DNA from 4 places in the Pseudoduganella sp. OTU4001 genome. Region 3 is predicted to be linked to each of the others. Evidence: predicted binding sites of a transcription regulator. Region 3 holds the regulator's gene; each other region holds the start of a gene.
What was found. The regulator FNR, encoded in region 3, switches genes on or off when oxygen is low (the NO sensors DNR and NnrR bind a similar motif). The targets are predictions, from matches to a motif close to TTGATNNNNATCAA.
Positions count from the first base shown of each region.

Region 1: the regulator FNR is predicted to act here: its motif matches at 2,269-2,282, upstream of AAHE99_RS01475 (hemerythrin domain-containing protein).
Region 2: the regulator FNR is predicted to act here: its motif matches at 2,271-2,284, upstream of AAHE99_RS00740 (universal stress protein).
Region 4: the regulator FNR is predicted to act here: its motif matches at 1,829-1,842, upstream of AAHE99_RS08380 (universal stress protein).

Region 1 is NZ_JASATG010000001.1:328,719-332,492, reverse strand. Features, by position in the region: gene AAHE99_RS01480 (bifunctional acetate--CoA ligase family protein/GNAT family N-acetyltransferase) at 1-2,240, shown strand, start outside; gene AAHE99_RS01475 (hemerythrin domain-containing protein) at 2,433-3,020, shown strand; gene AAHE99_RS01470 (DUF349 domain-containing protein) at 3,099-3,774, shown strand, end outside.
Region 2 is NZ_JASATG010000001.1:173,672-177,445, reverse strand. Features, by position in the region: gene hppD (4-hydroxyphenylpyruvate dioxygenase) at 1-944, shown strand, start outside; gene AAHE99_RS00745 (hypothetical protein) at 950-1,285, opposite strand; gene AAHE99_RS00740 (universal stress protein) at 1,379-2,215, opposite strand; gene AAHE99_RS00735 (GGDEF domain-containing protein) at 2,347-3,420, shown strand; gene AAHE99_RS00730 (hybrid sensor histidine kinase/response regulator) at 3,340-3,774, opposite strand, start outside.
Region 3 is NZ_JASATG010000020.1:76,427-80,200, reverse strand. Features, by position in the region: gene AAHE99_RS17965 (response regulator) at 1-118, shown strand, start outside; gene AAHE99_RS17960 (ATP-binding response regulator) at 115-1,218, shown strand; gene AAHE99_RS17955 (response regulator transcription factor) at 1,211-1,846, shown strand; gene fnr (fumarate/nitrate reduction transcriptional regulator Fnr) at 1,949-2,722, shown strand; gene AAHE99_RS17945 (bacteriohemerythrin) at 2,783-3,169, opposite strand; gene AAHE99_RS17940 (cyanophycin metabolism-associated DUF1854 family protein) at 3,247-3,711, opposite strand; gene AAHE99_RS17935 (cyanophycin metabolism-associated ABC transporter) at 3,704-3,774, opposite strand, start outside.
Region 4 is NZ_JASATG010000006.1:216,171-219,944, reverse strand. Features, by position in the region: gene AAHE99_RS08400 (YeeE/YedE family protein) at 1-209, shown strand, start outside; gene AAHE99_RS08395 (YeeE/YedE family protein) at 211-648, shown strand; gene AAHE99_RS08390 (sulfite exporter TauE/SafE family protein) at 652-1,467, shown strand; gene AAHE99_RS08385 (hypothetical protein) at 1,547-1,780, opposite strand; gene AAHE99_RS08380 (universal stress protein) at 1,906-2,745, shown strand; gene AAHE99_RS08375 (BON domain-containing protein) at 2,805-3,467, shown strand; gene AAHE99_RS08370 (6-phosphofructokinase) at 3,487-3,774, shown strand, end outside.

The sequences.
Region 1 (3,774 bases), on a different contig from region 3:
TTGCCGGCGCCATCTGGCCGGTCAATCCCAAGTACAGCGAGCTGCTCGGCATTCCCTGCTATCCGCGCCTGTCGGCGCTGCCGCGCGCGCCCGACCTGGCCATCATCTGCACGCCGCCCGATACGGTGGCGGGCCTGATCGCCGACCTCGGCGCCAAGGGAACGCGCGGCGCCATCATCCTGACGCCGGTCAGCGACAGCATCCGCCAGGAGATCATGCGCGCGGCGCGGCCGCACCTGCTGCGCATCCTGGGTCCGGGCGGCATCGGCCTGGTAGCGCCGCTGGCGGGCCTGAATGCCAGTGCCGCCCACGGCGGCGCCAAGCCCGGCAAGACCGCCTTCATTTCGCAATCGGCCGCCGTGATGTCCGCGGTGCTGGACTGGGGCAAGCAGCACGGCATCGGCTTCTCGCGCGTGGTGTCGCTGGTGGAAGGCGGCGATATCGACCTGGGCGACATGCTGGACTACCTGGCCGCCGACGACGACACCGCCGCCATCGTGCTGCACATCGAAGCCGTGACCTGCGCCCGCAAATTCATTTCGGCAGCGCGCCTGGCCGCGCGCGGCAAGCCGGTCGTGGTGCTGAAGGCCGGCCGCAGCGGCGACGACAAGGTGTACGACGCCGTGATCCGGCGCGCCGGCATGCTGCGCGTGTATTCGTCGTCCGACCTGTTCGACGCGGTGGAAACCGTGGCGCGCGCGCGGCCCACGCGCGGCACGCGCCTGGCCATCATGAGCAATGGCAGCGGACCGGGCAAGCTCGCGGCCGATGCGCTGGAATACGTGCATGGCAAGCTGGCGCAATTCTCTCCCGATACCGTCAAGCGCTTGCGCCACGAACTGCCGGCCGGGCTAGCGCTCGCCAATCCGATCGATATCGGCGGCGAGGCGGGCGCCGCGCGGCATGCCGAAGTGGCCAGCGCCTTGCTGGCTGATCCCGACGCCGACGCGCTGCTGATCGTGCACGCGCCATCGTCGGCCGCGGACAGTACCGGCGTGGCGCAGGCGCTGGCGCCGCTGCTGCGCGCGAGCGGCCGCAGCGTACTTTCCTGCTGGCTGGGCGGCGCTTCGGTGGCGGAGGCAAGGCAGATATTTGCGGATGCCGGCCTGCCTTCCTACGACACGCCGGAGAAAGCAGTGCGTGCCTACAGCCAGGTGGTGCAGTATGCGCGCAACCAGGCCCTGTTGATTGAAGTGCCGGGCCAGGTGCCGGCGCATTCGGTGCCGGAGCGCCAGGCCGCGCGCAACCTGGTGGTGGCTGCACTTGCCGCCGGCACGGACGAACTGGGGCGCGCCGACCTGGCCGCGATACTGGCGGCGTATGGACTGCCGATGGCAAACGTTGCAAGCGCCGGCGATGTGCAGCAGCTCCGCATCGCGATGCACGTCGACCCGGTATTCGGTCCTGCCATCAGCGTCGGCCTGGGCGGCAGCGCCGGCCGCGTGGTGGACGACCGCGCCGTCGGCTTGCCGCCTTTGAATACGGTATTGGCGCGCGACATGCTGCGGCGTACCGGTGTCGGCCGCGCGCTGGTGGCCGAGCGCGATATCCTGTGCGGCGCCCTGGTGCACGTGGCGGAACTGGTGGCCGATATCGGCGAGATCGCCGCCCTCGAGATTGATGCGCTGACCGTGGTTGACGGCGTGCTGCAAGTGCATGCCGCCCGCGCCACGCTGGGCCCGCGCCGTGCCGAAAGCACGATGGCGATCAGGCCCTATCCGCACGAGCTGGAGCAGGAAATCCAGTGGCAGGGCGGGCCGCTGCTGCTGCGCCCGATCCGTCCGGAAGACGCGCCGGCCCACGTGCGCTTCTTCAGCCAGTTGGCGCCGGACGATGTACGCCTGCGCTTCTTTTCCGCCATGAAAGAGTTGCCGCCAACCCAGCTGGCGCGCCTGACGCAGATCGATTACGACCGCGCCATGGCATTCATCGCGACGCGCACCGGGGCCGATGGCGCGCCAGAAACGCTGGGCGTGGTACGGGCGGTTGCCGATCCCGACAACCAAAAAGCGGAGTTCGCGATCATCGTGCGTTCCGATCTGAAAGGCAAAGGATTGGGAAATATCCTGTTCCAGAAATTGCTTGACTATTTCCGCAGCCGCGGGACGCAGGAGATTACGGGCGAAGCGTTGTCCGAGAATATCGGAATGCAACAACTGATGCGCAGATTTGGCGGAATCGTGACGCCGTCGCAAGAAGCTGGTATGGTAGACCTCCGCCTTGAAATAAAAAAACATTGAAAAAAGGCGGTCGCGACGACACAGTACATTGATGAATGTCAAAGCGAAACCGTTGGGCTAATTTACACTCGTACTTCCGTTTCCGCGTAGCGATATTTGGGAGCAAGAATGTTAACGGCCACATACACACTAGTTGCGCTATCCGTTGAACAGGCTAACGTGCGCCTTAGCCTGCTGTCGTTTCAAAAATACGTGCAATCGACGCTGCTGCGCCAGCAGCGCCTGTCCCTGTCCCAGCTTGAATATGCCTGTGAAACCCTGGAACGCCTGTACCAGGCCTGCCATTGGCGTAAGATAGAGCTGTACCTGATCCCTGCCTTGCAGAACGCTACCGAACAGGCCAACCAGTTGCTGGATGAATTGAGCCGCCTGAACCAGGCCGCCTTGTCGGTCATCCGCCGCTTGCAGGCCGAACTCGATACGGCGACGGACCGCAGCGAGCAGCAGGTCACTGACATCTGCGCATCGATTGAATCGTTCTGCACGGTGCTGTTGCAGCGCCTGGAGAAAGAGGAAAAGGAACTGTTCGCCATCGCCCGCCACGCCATCGGCGGCGAAGCATGGTTTGATATTGCGAACAAATTCCTGGCCCATGACGCTCAAGTGGTCGAAGCGCGGCGAACGCCGGCTTCCGCCGAGAAAGACAGGAAAGCCCTGTCCCAAGCCCGCCAGGTGCGTGCCTCCCTGCGGGAAGAAGACGAGGTCGTAGTTCCTGTGCCGAAGCTGCGCTACCACCGGCGCATGCGTTCGGCCCATCGCGCCGCTGCAGACACGGCTTAACACGCTGAGCCTGCATTCGCCGCCCTTTGGGGCGGCGCTGCGCTATGATGGTGGTTTTGATCCATTCATAGCACAACTATGTTTGAGTTCCTCTTCAAGCAGCAGGCCAGCCAGGCCAGCGTTGCCGGGCAGTCGAGCGCCGGCGGATCGCAGGCGCCGCTTGGCACTCCCGCAGAACGCCGCGCGGCGCAAGCCGAGCTGGCCCGCAATTTGGCGGGCGACGAGGCCGCTGCGGTCGAGCTCATCCTGAACAGCGAATTTGCCGACGTGCGGCTGGCAGCCGCCGAGCACGTCGTGTCGCAGGATGCTTTGGAGAAAGTCCAGCACGCGGTGCGGAACTCGGACCGGCGTGTGGCCAAACTGATGCAGGGCCGCCTGGACGCTATCCGCCACTCGCAGGCGGAGCAGAAGCAAGCTGGCGCCTGTATTGCGCTCGCGCAGCATTTGTTGGCGGATGAAAAGCTCACCCCCAACCAGGTGGCCGACCTCGACCGGCAATGGAAAGTCATCGACGCGGCGCCGGCCATGGCGGCCGAGTTCGCGCACGTCCGCCAGGCCCTGGGCGAGCGCCTGGAAGCCCAGGTTGCCTTGCAGCGCGCCATGATCGATGCGCTGGCCGCCGTACGCAAGCATCCCGATGCGGCCGAGTTCGAACGCCTCGCGGCCGAGCATGCCGCGCACCTGGCTTCGCCCGAGCGCGGATCGCTGCCGCGCCACCTGTTGAACGATTTCGACGCTGCGCTGGCGGCTGAGC
Region 2 (3,774 bases), on a different contig from region 3:
GCCATCGCAGCAAGGACGTTACCCTGTACCGCCAGGGCGAAATCAACTTCCTGTTGAACGCGGAGCGCGATTCCTTCGCCCAGCGTTTCGCGGAAATGCACGGCCCATCGGTCTGCGCCATCGCCTTCCGCGTCAAGGATGCAGCCTATGCCTACAAGCGCGCCCTGAAGCTGGGCGCCTGGGGTTACGAGAGCAAAGTCGGTCCGATGGAGTTGAACCTGCCGGCCATCAAAGGCATCGGCGACTCGCTGATTTACTTCGTTGACCGCTGGAGCGGCAGCAGCGCCATCAGCATCTATGACGTGGATTTCGAGCCGATTCCCGGCGTGGACCAGAACCCGAAAGGCCATGGCCTGACCTATATCGACCACCTGACGCACAATGTGCATCGTGGCCGCATGGGCGAGTGGGCGGAGTTCTACGAGCGCCTGTTCAACTTCCGCGAAGTGCGCTATTTCGATATCGAAGGCCAGGTCACCGGCGTCAAGTCGAAGGCCATGACCAGCCCATGCGGCAAGCTGCGTATCCCGATCAATGAAGAAGGTACCGACCGCGCGGGCCAGATCCAGGAGTACCTGGACGCGTACCGCGGAGAAGGCATCCAGCATATCGCCATGGGCAGCGATGACCTGTACCAGACCGTGGACCAGCTGCGCGGCGCCGGCGTCAAGCTGCTCGACACCATCGATACCTATTACGAGCTGGTGGACCACCGCATTCCGGGCCATGGCGAATCGCTGGCGGCCCTGCGCGAACGCAAGATCCTGATCGACGGCAAGCCAGGCGACCTGCTGCTGCAGATTTTCTCCGAGAACCAGCTGGGTCCAGTGTTCTTCGAGTTCATCCAGCGCAAGGGCAACCAGGGCTTCGGCGAAGGCAACTTCAAAGCCCTGTTCGAATCGATCGAGCTGGACCAGATGCGCCGCGGCGTGCTGACCGCGTGATCTGGTCAGAACAGGCCAGCCATCCTCGCCAATATCCCGAGGATGGCGGTGCCAAATGTAATGGTTATGCCGGCGAGCCAGCGATTCGTTTTCGCTTGCTCGCGGCGTAACTCGTCAATGCTTTGGCGTAGCTCGGCAAAGCCACGGTCGGTATGCTCCCGCTCCTCGGCAAAGCGACGGTCGGTATGCTCCCGCTGCTCTGCAAATCCGCGATCGACATGATCCCGCAAATTCTCGAGCCCGCTATTCAAGCGGCTTAGCTCATGTTGCGTAAGCCGAAATAGTTCCTCGTGCGCTTCCACCTTTGCCTCTAAACTTGCAATTCGCTCTCCGTGATCCATGGATCCCTCCGCATCGTTGCCCCTACTGTGTGGCAAGATGCGGAGGGGCGTGTTGACTTTGGACAGGCCGGTGGCAGCTAAGTTCCCGCGAATTTAGTGGGCCATCAGCACCGGTAGCGGGGCGCTGGCGAGGATGGTGCGGGTGGCGCCGCCCAGCATCATTTCGCGCAAGCGGCTGTGGCCGTAGGCGCCCATCACCAGCAGGTCGGCTTCCAGTTCCTGGCTGAGGGCGATGAGGGCGGCGCCGGGATCGGCGGCTTCCGGACGGCGCAGGACTTCCACGCGCACGCCATGCCGCGCCAGGTAGAGTGCAATGTCGGCGCCTGGTTCTTCGCCGAGAATGCTGGCGCTGCCGCCCAGGATCGCCAGTGTGACCCGTTCCGCGCCGCGCAGCAGCGGCAGGGCCGCGGTGATGGCCTTGGCGGCTTCTACGCTGCCATTCCACGCCACCAGCACCCGCTTGCCGATGCTAACGAAGCGTCCCGCAGCCGGTACCAGCAGCACCGGGCGGCCGCAATTCAGCACCACGTAGTCCGGCAAATCCGGCAGCAAATTACCGTCGCCGCCGTCCGCCGGCCTGACCTGGCCCATCACCACCAGGTCGGCATAGCGCGCCTGCAGGCACAGGCCGGAGTACTCCTCGTCATTGCTGCGGCGCGCTTCGCGCGAGCTGACCCCCAGGCGTGCCGCGATGTCTTCGAAACGCCCCAGGTCGCGCTCGACCCGTTCCTGGGCGACCTGCAGGTAGTCGGCCATGTATAAGCCGCTGCCCTCGTAGGGTCGCCCCGCCAGCATGGTACGCGGCATGCCGCTCATGGCGGCGCCGACAAGGTGGGCGTCCTCGCGCAGGGCCAGCGCCGCAGCCAGGGCGATACGCGTTTCAAGATTGGCGGCTTGGTCGACATGGACCACGATCGTCCGGTATGACATGGTTTCCTCCTGTTGATGATGGCGCCAGTCTGCACCGCGCGACAGCGGCAGGGCCATGACCTGGATCAAGTACCCGCAGTGGTTGACCGGCCTATCACCGCAAGTCACAATATTCCTTAAAGGAGGCGGCCATGGCGCAAGGCGAAGACCTGAACGACGAGTTCTCCCCACTGGATGACGACGCAGCTGGCGCAGCCGACTCCACTGCGCCGCCCTGGCGCATCCTGGTGGTCGACGACAATGAACCGGTGCATGCGGTCACCCGGCTGGTGCTGCACCAGATTGTGTTCCGCGGCCGCCCGATTGAGCTGGTCAGTGCATTTTCAGCGGCCGAAGCACGCGCCATACTGAAGGCGGACCAGAGTTTCGCCGTGGCCTTCGTCGACGTCATCATGGAAACTCCGCTGGCCGGCCTGGACCTGGTGCGGGAAATCCGCGACCAGATGCAGAACAGGAAGATCCGCATCATCCTGCGGACCGGCCAGCCGAACCAGGTGCCGGAGCAGGATGTGGTGTTGTCCTACGAAATTGATGATTACTTAGCGAAAACGGAGATTTCCGCAAGGAAGCTCGTCACCAGCGTCATCTCGTCGCTGCGCGCCTTCGCCTACATCTCCGAGCTGGAGGCGCTGAACCAGGAACTGGAAGCGCGGGTCGAGATGCGCACCGCCGACCTGGCCAAGCTGGCCATGATCGATCCGCTGACCGGCGCCGGCAACCGGCGCCACTTCGAAGAACGCGCCGCCACCGAGATCCGCGAAGTGCAGCGCGCCCAGACCGCACTGGGCGTGGTGGCGTTCGATATCGACCATTTCAAGCAGGTGAACGACCGCGAAGGGCATGCCGCCGGCGACCAGGTGCTGCGCAGCGTGGTGGAGCGCGTGCAGTCCACGCTGCGGCCCTGCGACTTCCTGGCACGCATCGGCGGCGAAGAGTTTGTGGTCCTGCTGCCAGGTGAGGACAGCGCTGGTGCGGCCGTGGTGGCGGAACGGCTGCGCGAGGCGTTGGCCGCCAGCCCGGTCATGGCCGGCGGCGTCGCCATCCCGGTGACCGCCAGCTTCGGCGTAGCCCAGCTGGAAGGCGAACTGTCGCTGGAACTGCCGCTGCGGCGCGCCGACAGCGCCCTATATCTGGCCAAGGCGCAAGGACGGAATCGCGTGATGACCAGCCAGCACAGCGTGGGGATGGCAAATCTCGCAGGGTAGGGTGGGCGGCAGCGTCAGGCTGAATTCAGCACCGTGGCCGGGCATGCTCGCCACCTGCAGCGTACCGCCCAGCAGGCCGGTGGCCAGGCTGTAGGCGACATACAGGCCAAGGCCCTTGCCGCCTTGCTCGCCGCGGGTGGTAAAGAAGGGGGTGAAGGCCCGTTCCAGATGCTGCGCCTGCATGCCGGGGCCGTTGTCGGAAATGGTAAGGGTTACCGCGCCGTCTTCATCGCGCCAGGCCGTGGCCTTGATGATGCCCTGCATACCTAGCGGCGCGGTAAAGGCAGCCGCGTTTTCGACCAGTTTTTCGATGACCTGTTCCAGGTGGCCGGCGTAGGTTTCCACCGCCAGGCG
Region 3 (3,774 bases):
GATGCGCAGCTTCGACCTGGGCGTGGCCGGCTACATGACCAAGCCGGTGGATTACCGCCAGTTTGTCGAAGTTGTGCGCTCGATTAACCTGTACTGGACCATCAGCGAGCTGCCATGAACGCGGTGAGGGTCCTGATCGTCGAAGACGATATCGTCGACCGGATTGCCTGCCGCCGTGCGTTCGCGCAGGCGCCGGGCTTCAGCTGCGAATTGCTGGAAGCGGAAAGCGGCCAGGAAGGCCTCGATATCGCCTTGCGCGAAAAGCCCGACTGCATCCTGCTCGATTACCACCTGCCGGACCTGACCGGCCTGGAGTTCCTGGCCCGGCTGGCCGCCGACCAGGGCGAGCCGCAGCCAACCATCCCCGTGATGATGCTGACCGGCGCCGACAGCGCCACCGTGGCGGCGGAAGCCATGCGCCGCGGCGCGCGCGACTACCTGGTGAAGGACAGCGACGGCCGCTACCTCGACTTTCTGGCCGGCGCGATTGACCGCCTGCTGCGCGAGCAGCGCCTGATCGAGGAAAAATCGCAGGCCGAACGCGTGCTGCGCCAGTCGCAGAAGGAGTTGCGCGAGCTGGCCGCCTACCAGGAGAAGCTGAAAGAGCACGAACGCACCCGCATCGCGCAGGAGATCCACGACGAGCTGGGCGGCCTGCTGACCGGGATCAAAGCCTACATCTCCGTGGCGATCGAACGCGGCGGCGAGCAGTCCGACCCGCTGCTGAAGGACGCCGCCAAGCTGGCGCAGGACGCCATCGAGACCGTGCGCCGCGTGATCACCGACCTGCGCCCCAGCGTGCTGGACCAGCTGGGCATCTGGCCTGCGCTGGAATGGTATTCCGAGCAGGTAGCCCAGCGCAGCGGCCTGCAATGCAGCTGCAATATCACGCCCGAGGCGGCGGCATTGGAGCTGGATGCGGAGCGCAGCACCATGCTGTTCCGCGTCGCACAGGAAGCGCTGACCAATGTGGTGCGCCACGCCGAAGCCAGTGAAGCGCGCCTGCTGGTCGACCGCGACGGCGACTGCGTTGTGCTGCGGGTGGAAGACGACGGCAAGGGCATCGAAAGCGCCGGCCTGTCCGACCGCGAATCCTGGGGCCTTTTCGGCATGCACGAACGTACCCGCCGCTTCGCCGGCGAACTGACAATCAGCGGCAAGGCTGGGCAGGGCACCACCCTGCAACTGCGCCTGCCTTTGGAGGACAAGAATGGGTGACAAGATCACCGTACTGCTGGTCGACGACCACGCCATAGCACGCAACGGCGTGCGCCTGATGCTCGGCACCGCGCCCGATATCAGCGTGGAGGGCGAGGCGGGCAATGCCGTCGAAGCCATGGCCCGGGTGGCCGAGCGCAGCTTCGACGTGGCCCTGGTCGACATCAAAATGCCCGGCAAAAATGGGCTGGATTTGCTGAAAACCCTGCGTGCAGAGTACCCGCGCATGGCCGTCCTGGTCCTGAGCACTTATTCGGAAGAGATTTACGCCGTGCGCGCCCTGAAGTCCGGCGCCTCCGGCTACCTCACCAAGGACGCTCCGACCACCACCCTGGTGGAAGCGGTGCGCAAGGCGGCGGCAGGCGGCAAGCATGTCAGCCCGGCATTGCTTGAAAAATTGGCAACCCTGGTGGGTGGCGGCCCCAGCGGCGACCATGAAGAGCTTTCCAACCGCGAGCTGGAAGTGTTCAAGCTGATTGCGCAGGGCGAATCGCTGGTGCGCATCGGGGAAAAACTACATCTGAGCCCTAACACTGTGACAACGTACCGCAGCCGCATCCTCGAGAAAATGGGCATGTCCAGCAATGCCGAGCTGACCCGCTACGCCCTGGAGCACGGACTGATCTGAATGTACTGTAGGGGAACCACTACATCAACTACACAGGAAGCTTGATACCGGGAAATGCGCCGGGACGCGATACTGACTCCATCGAACACAAGGAGCAGCACCATGAGCCCGGTTATCCCCATCACCCCTGCAAACACCACCAAGAATTGCGCGCCAGTCGCCGCCAAATGCTCGCTGTGCAGTTTTAACCGCCTGTGCTTGCCTCAGGGCCTGGCGGAAGACGACGTCGCCCGCCTGGACCAGATCATTGCCCGCCGCCGCCGCGTATCGCGCGACGAGCCGCTGTACCAGACGGGCGACAGCTTCCACAGCCTGTATGCGGTGCGCTTCGGCCACTTCAAGACCGTGCAGGTGAACCAGCGCGGCGAACAGACCATCGGCGGCTTCCACATGGCCGGCGACCTGCTGGGCATGGAAGCGATTGGCGCCGGCCAGCATAGCTGCAACGCCGTTGCGCTGGAGGACAGCGAAGTGTGCGAGATTCCGTTCAGCCGCCTGCAGGAACTGGTGATGCAGATCCCAGGGCTGCTGCAGCAATTCCACCGCACCATGAGCCGCGAGATCCAGCGTGAGCAATCGGTGATGCTGTTCCTGAGCCATATGCGCGCCGAGCAGCGCCTGGCCATGTTCCTGCTGAACCTCGCCGGCCGCTACGCCCAGCGCGGCTACTCGTCAAGCAGCTTCCAGTTGCGCATGTCGCGCGAAGACATCGGCGGCTACCTCGGCCTGACCGTGGAAAGCGTCAGCCGCCAGCTGGCCCGCCTGCGCCAGGACGGTTCGATCGTATTGAATAACCGCGACCTGCGCATTCTCGACCGCAGCAAACTGGAGGCGATGTCTTCCGGCGGCATGGCGCAGGAGCTCGCCGTCGCCTGAGTAGCAACCACTTTCTCACCTGTAGGGGGTGTATGGGGCAGCTTCGGCTGCCCCTTTTTTTCACTTGAGGTTTGAGGCGGCGATGGCCAGGGCCAGATCCATGGTGTTGATGTGCGCCTCCACCCAGTCCGGCAAGGCGCGCACCATCCGGCGCGCAGAGGACTCATCGCCAGCCGCCAGCAGGCAGCACGCCTGGTCGAGCGAGGCCAGCAGACTGTCATGGGCCGCACGGTGCGTGGCAGCGAGGGGGTAGCCGATCGCTTCCATCAAGTGGTTCTCTTCCGCCAGATCTTGGGCGAACTCTTCTGCCAGTTGATGGCACGCTTCCTCAAAGGCCGGGCGCGGCAAGGCATCGATGGACTGCAGCAAATCGAAGATGATGCGATGCGACTGGTCCATCACAGGAATGCCCAGTGCCAGGTCGGGGCCAAAAACAATCGAATCCATGCGTCTCTCCGCAATTGCAGTTGAGACATTGTGCCGTCCAGCAATACCAACGGCACATGATCCATATCAAATTTGGCTTACATGAAGCGGTCCAGGATGCGCTTGCTGTGCTTGTCGAGGGCGAACTGGTCACGGATCAGGAAGTGGATGCCGTGGCTGTCGGAGACCAGCAGCGACACGCTGCCGATGCGGCGGATGTCCTCTTCGCCGCGCAGCACGAAACTGGTCTCGCCGCGGTCGGTGGCGACCGTCCAGGTGGATGGGCAGGCGTAGCTGCCGACGTCGATGATGCGGCTGATCTCGGGCATGAACTCGCGGCCGGCCAGCTCTTCGCGCACGATGTCGGCCATCTCCGGCGACAGGTCGGAGATCTTGTCCAGCCATGCCACTTCCTTGCCGTCGGTGTTCACCAGCGACAGGCCTTCTTCCGGCGCCTGGATGGGGAACGCGCGCACCGGCGAGACGTTCTCGTGCAGCACGCCGTTGGCGTCGATCAGGTTCAGCTTCCCAAAGCTGTCGCGGCTCAAACTAAAATTAATCATCTTCACGGCTCTTTGCTTTGTCATCCATGTCGGTGTCGACGTTACGTGCCTGCGCCTGGTACA
Region 4 (3,774 bases), on a different contig from region 3:
CAGTCGCCCAGATCTCGGCCTCCTGGCCGGAGGTACTCCTGGCCGGCCTGCTGGTCGGCGCCGGCACCCGTTATGCCAGCGGCTGCACCAGCGGTCACGGCGTGTGCGGCATCTCCCGCGGCTCGGTCAGGTCTCTGGTCGCGACGCTCACATTCATGGCCGCCGGATTTCTCACTGTTTTTGTTCGCCGCCATTTGATCGGAGCTTGATATGACTGCCGTTTTCGCACTGCTTGCCGGACTGCTGTTTGGCATCGGACTCATGGTGTCCGGGATGGCTAATCCGGCCAAGGTTCAGGGATTCCTCGATCTCGCCGGCCAATGGGACCCATCCCTCGCCTTCGTCATGGCCGGCGCTATCGCCATCGGCGCGCTGGCGTTCACCCTGGCCCGCCGGCGCACGCGTTCACTCCTCGGCCAGCCGCTGCGCTGGCCCGCCAATACCCAGGTCACGCCCCGCTTGCTGCTCGGCAGCGCAGCGTTTGGGGTGGGCTGGGGACTGGCCGGATTCTGTCCGGGTCCGGCATTGGTGGCGCTGGGGGCGGGCTATGCCAAGGCAGCCGGCTTTGTCGCGGCGATGGTGCTCGGCATGGGGGTTTTCGAAGTGGCTGAGCGCCTGCGCTCGCACGGCACGCCTGCGGCCAGGTAAGCGATGGATGCACTGTCCCTCAGTACCACATTGGGCGCGGTGGTCGGGATCATTCTCGCCTTGACCGGCGCAGGAGGCGCGATCCTTGCGGTGCCGCTGCTGGTCGCCTTCCTCCACCTCGACGTCGCCCAAGCCGCGCCGATTGCACTGCTGGCGGTGGGTGTTTCGGCCGCCACGGGGGCCCTGGCGGGCCTGCGCGCCAAGACGGTGCGCTACCGCGCTGCCGCATTCATGGCCGCTGCGGGGATGGCCGCTTCGCCGGCAGGACTGTGGCTGGCCCACCGCCTGCCCAACGCTCCACTAACCGTTCTGTTTGCCCTCGTTCTCGCTTATGTTGCGCAGCGCATGTTCAGGCAGACCCTCAGCTTGCACAACACGCCGGTGGCAACAACGCCTTCTGCGCCACCGTGCCGGCTCGACGCACGCTCCGGACGCTTTATCTGGAACCGCCCTTGTACGCGCGCGCTCGCACTCACTGGCCTCGGTGCTGGCTTCCTTTCGGGTCTACTTGGGGTGGGAGGCGGTTTCGTTGTCGTCCCCGCACTCAAGAAGGCCACCGATGCGCCCCTGCAGGCGATCGTCGCCACATCGCTGGCGGTCATCGCGCTGGTGTCCGCTTCGGGTGTTGCCGCCGCCAGCACCGCCGGCCGTGTGAACTGGCAGCTCGGCGTGCCATTCGCCGGCGGCGCCCTGCTCGGCATGCTCGCAGGCAGGGCCCTGGCCGGCAAGGTGGGCGGAACCGGTGTGCAGCGCGCATTCGCCCTCGTCTCCGGGGCCATCGCTATCGGCATGATCGTCAGGGTCGTCATGGCACAGTAAGCTATTCGGGGCGCCCGCTAGCGGCCACATCGCGCCTTTTTCTTCTTTCGCCTCGTCGATGCCGGCCACCTCGGATCGGTCACACGCACGGCGTTGAACTGGCATGGCAAGCCTGTTTGCAACCGAAGCGCGCGACGCGCGGCGCCTCGACGACAGCGGACAGGCCGTCAGCCACGACCGCACACCAAACCCTGTGCTCCGACAAGACAATATCCTTCACTTTGTCGATCTTCACCAACTGCTTGAATTCGCCATACGCCAGCTCATTACTGGACAAGCCGGAGAGCAGGGTCAGCAGTGCTTGCTTTGCCATCGCGCGCCTGCCCACGTCGAGTGGTCACCGGACTGTTTCTTCCCGATTTTGATCCAGATCATGGTTCGGTGCTGGCACGCGGAGCAGACTGAAACCTTCCGACTTGACCCGATCTGGAGGTTGCCGTGTACAAGACCATCGTTCTGCACGCAGATGCGTCCCGCAATGCGCCAACACGCATGCAGCTTGCCGCCTTGATCGCCGAACAGCAGCAAGCCCACCTCGTGTGCTCCGCGATGACAGGCATTTCGCGCTATGTCTACAGTGGCCACGATCCGCTGCCAAACCATGTGATCCGAATCGATCTGGCCGACATGGCTACGGCACGCGCCAGACAAGTCCTGGTGGACCATGCCAAACTCGCCCAGGCCCAGGGCGTGGCGTCGTATGAAGAGCGGCTGGTCAACGATGATCCTTACGGTGGGCTCGTCCTGCAGTCGCGCTATGCCGACCTGGTCATTCTGGGCCAGACCGACCGCGACGATCCGGCAACCGGAGCAACCCAGCAGGGCCTGCCCGAGTATGTCATCCTCAATGGTTGCTGCCCGGTCCTGGTGGTCCCGTTCGCCGGCCGTTTCCCAAGCATTGGCCAGAGCATTCTGGTCGCGTGGGATGGCAGTCTACAGGCAGCGCGTGCGATCAAGCACGCCCTCCCCCTGCTGGTCAACGCAAAGCGCGTCGTGGTGACGATGGTGGACCCTGTCATCGGCGATGATGAACATGGCGAGGAACCCGGTGCCGATATCGCCCTGCACCTGGCGCGCCACGGTGTTGCCGTCGAGACCCAGGTGATCGCCAGCGATGGTGATGTGGGCGAGGCACTGATGGCGGCTGCCGACAGCGCCCAATCGGACCTGGTGGTCATGGGCGCCTACGGCCACTCCCGGCTCCACGAGATTATGCTGGGCGGCGCGACCCGCACCATCCTGGCGATGGCAACACTTCCTGTTTTGCTGTCGCGCTAAGCCCGCAGATGCTGCACGTGAGGAATCATGTCCAGGCCGCTCAGTGAAAGGAGAAAATCATGTTAACCGATAGCGACATCAAGAAATATGTCGAGCAGCAGTTGATCTGGGAAGCGGACTCCGCCGCCAAGGATGTGGCCGTTTCCGTGCGCGAGAAGGTCGTGACACTGAGCGGCTTCGTTCATAGCTACGATCAGAAGGTGCTTATTGAACACGCGGCCGAGCGCGTCGTCGGGGTGGCGGGGATTGCCAACGATGTCGAAGTGCGGCTGGCCGGCGACCCTCGCCTTGACGCCGACGTCGCGCGTGACTGCGCCTCCGCGCTCGTCTACCAGTTGCCACAATCGGCCGCGACCATCAAGGTTGTAGTCGACCACGGCCTGGTCAAACTCGAAGGCCATGTTGAGCGAAACTACCAACGCGTCCTGGCGGAGAAAGCAATGCGTTCGATCCGCGGGGTGCGCGGCGTGGCGAACCACCTTGAGTTGCGGCCCGCCGTCGAACCGAAGGACGTTCAGCGGCAAATCGTTGCAGCCTTCCATCGCATTGCAAACGTCGACGCCGCCCATATCAAGGTTGAAGCCGTCGGAGGCACGGTAGTGCTTGACGGTACCGTACACTCATGGGCAGAGCGCGTGGCAGCAGAACGTGCAGCCTGGATGGCCCCGGGCGTCACCCATGTTGCCGACCGCCTTACCATCGATACCTCTGCCGTACCTTGACACGAACGCTACGGAACCCATGAAGCGAATTGGAGTCCTCACCGGTGGCGGCGACGCGCCGGGCCTGAACGCCGTGATCCGTGGACTGACCCTGGCGCTTGAAGGGGTCGAGGTACTCGGCATCGAAGACGGCTACCTCGGCCTGGTCGAGCGCCGCGTGCGCCCCCTGGACCGCGCGGCGGTGGCCGGCATCGAAGCCGAAGGCGGCACGATGCTGGGCGCCACCAACCGTGTCAGCCCGCTCAACTACCAGGGGCGCGACTGGAGTTCCGACGTCGCCTGCTATGCGCGCGAGCTCGGCCTGGAC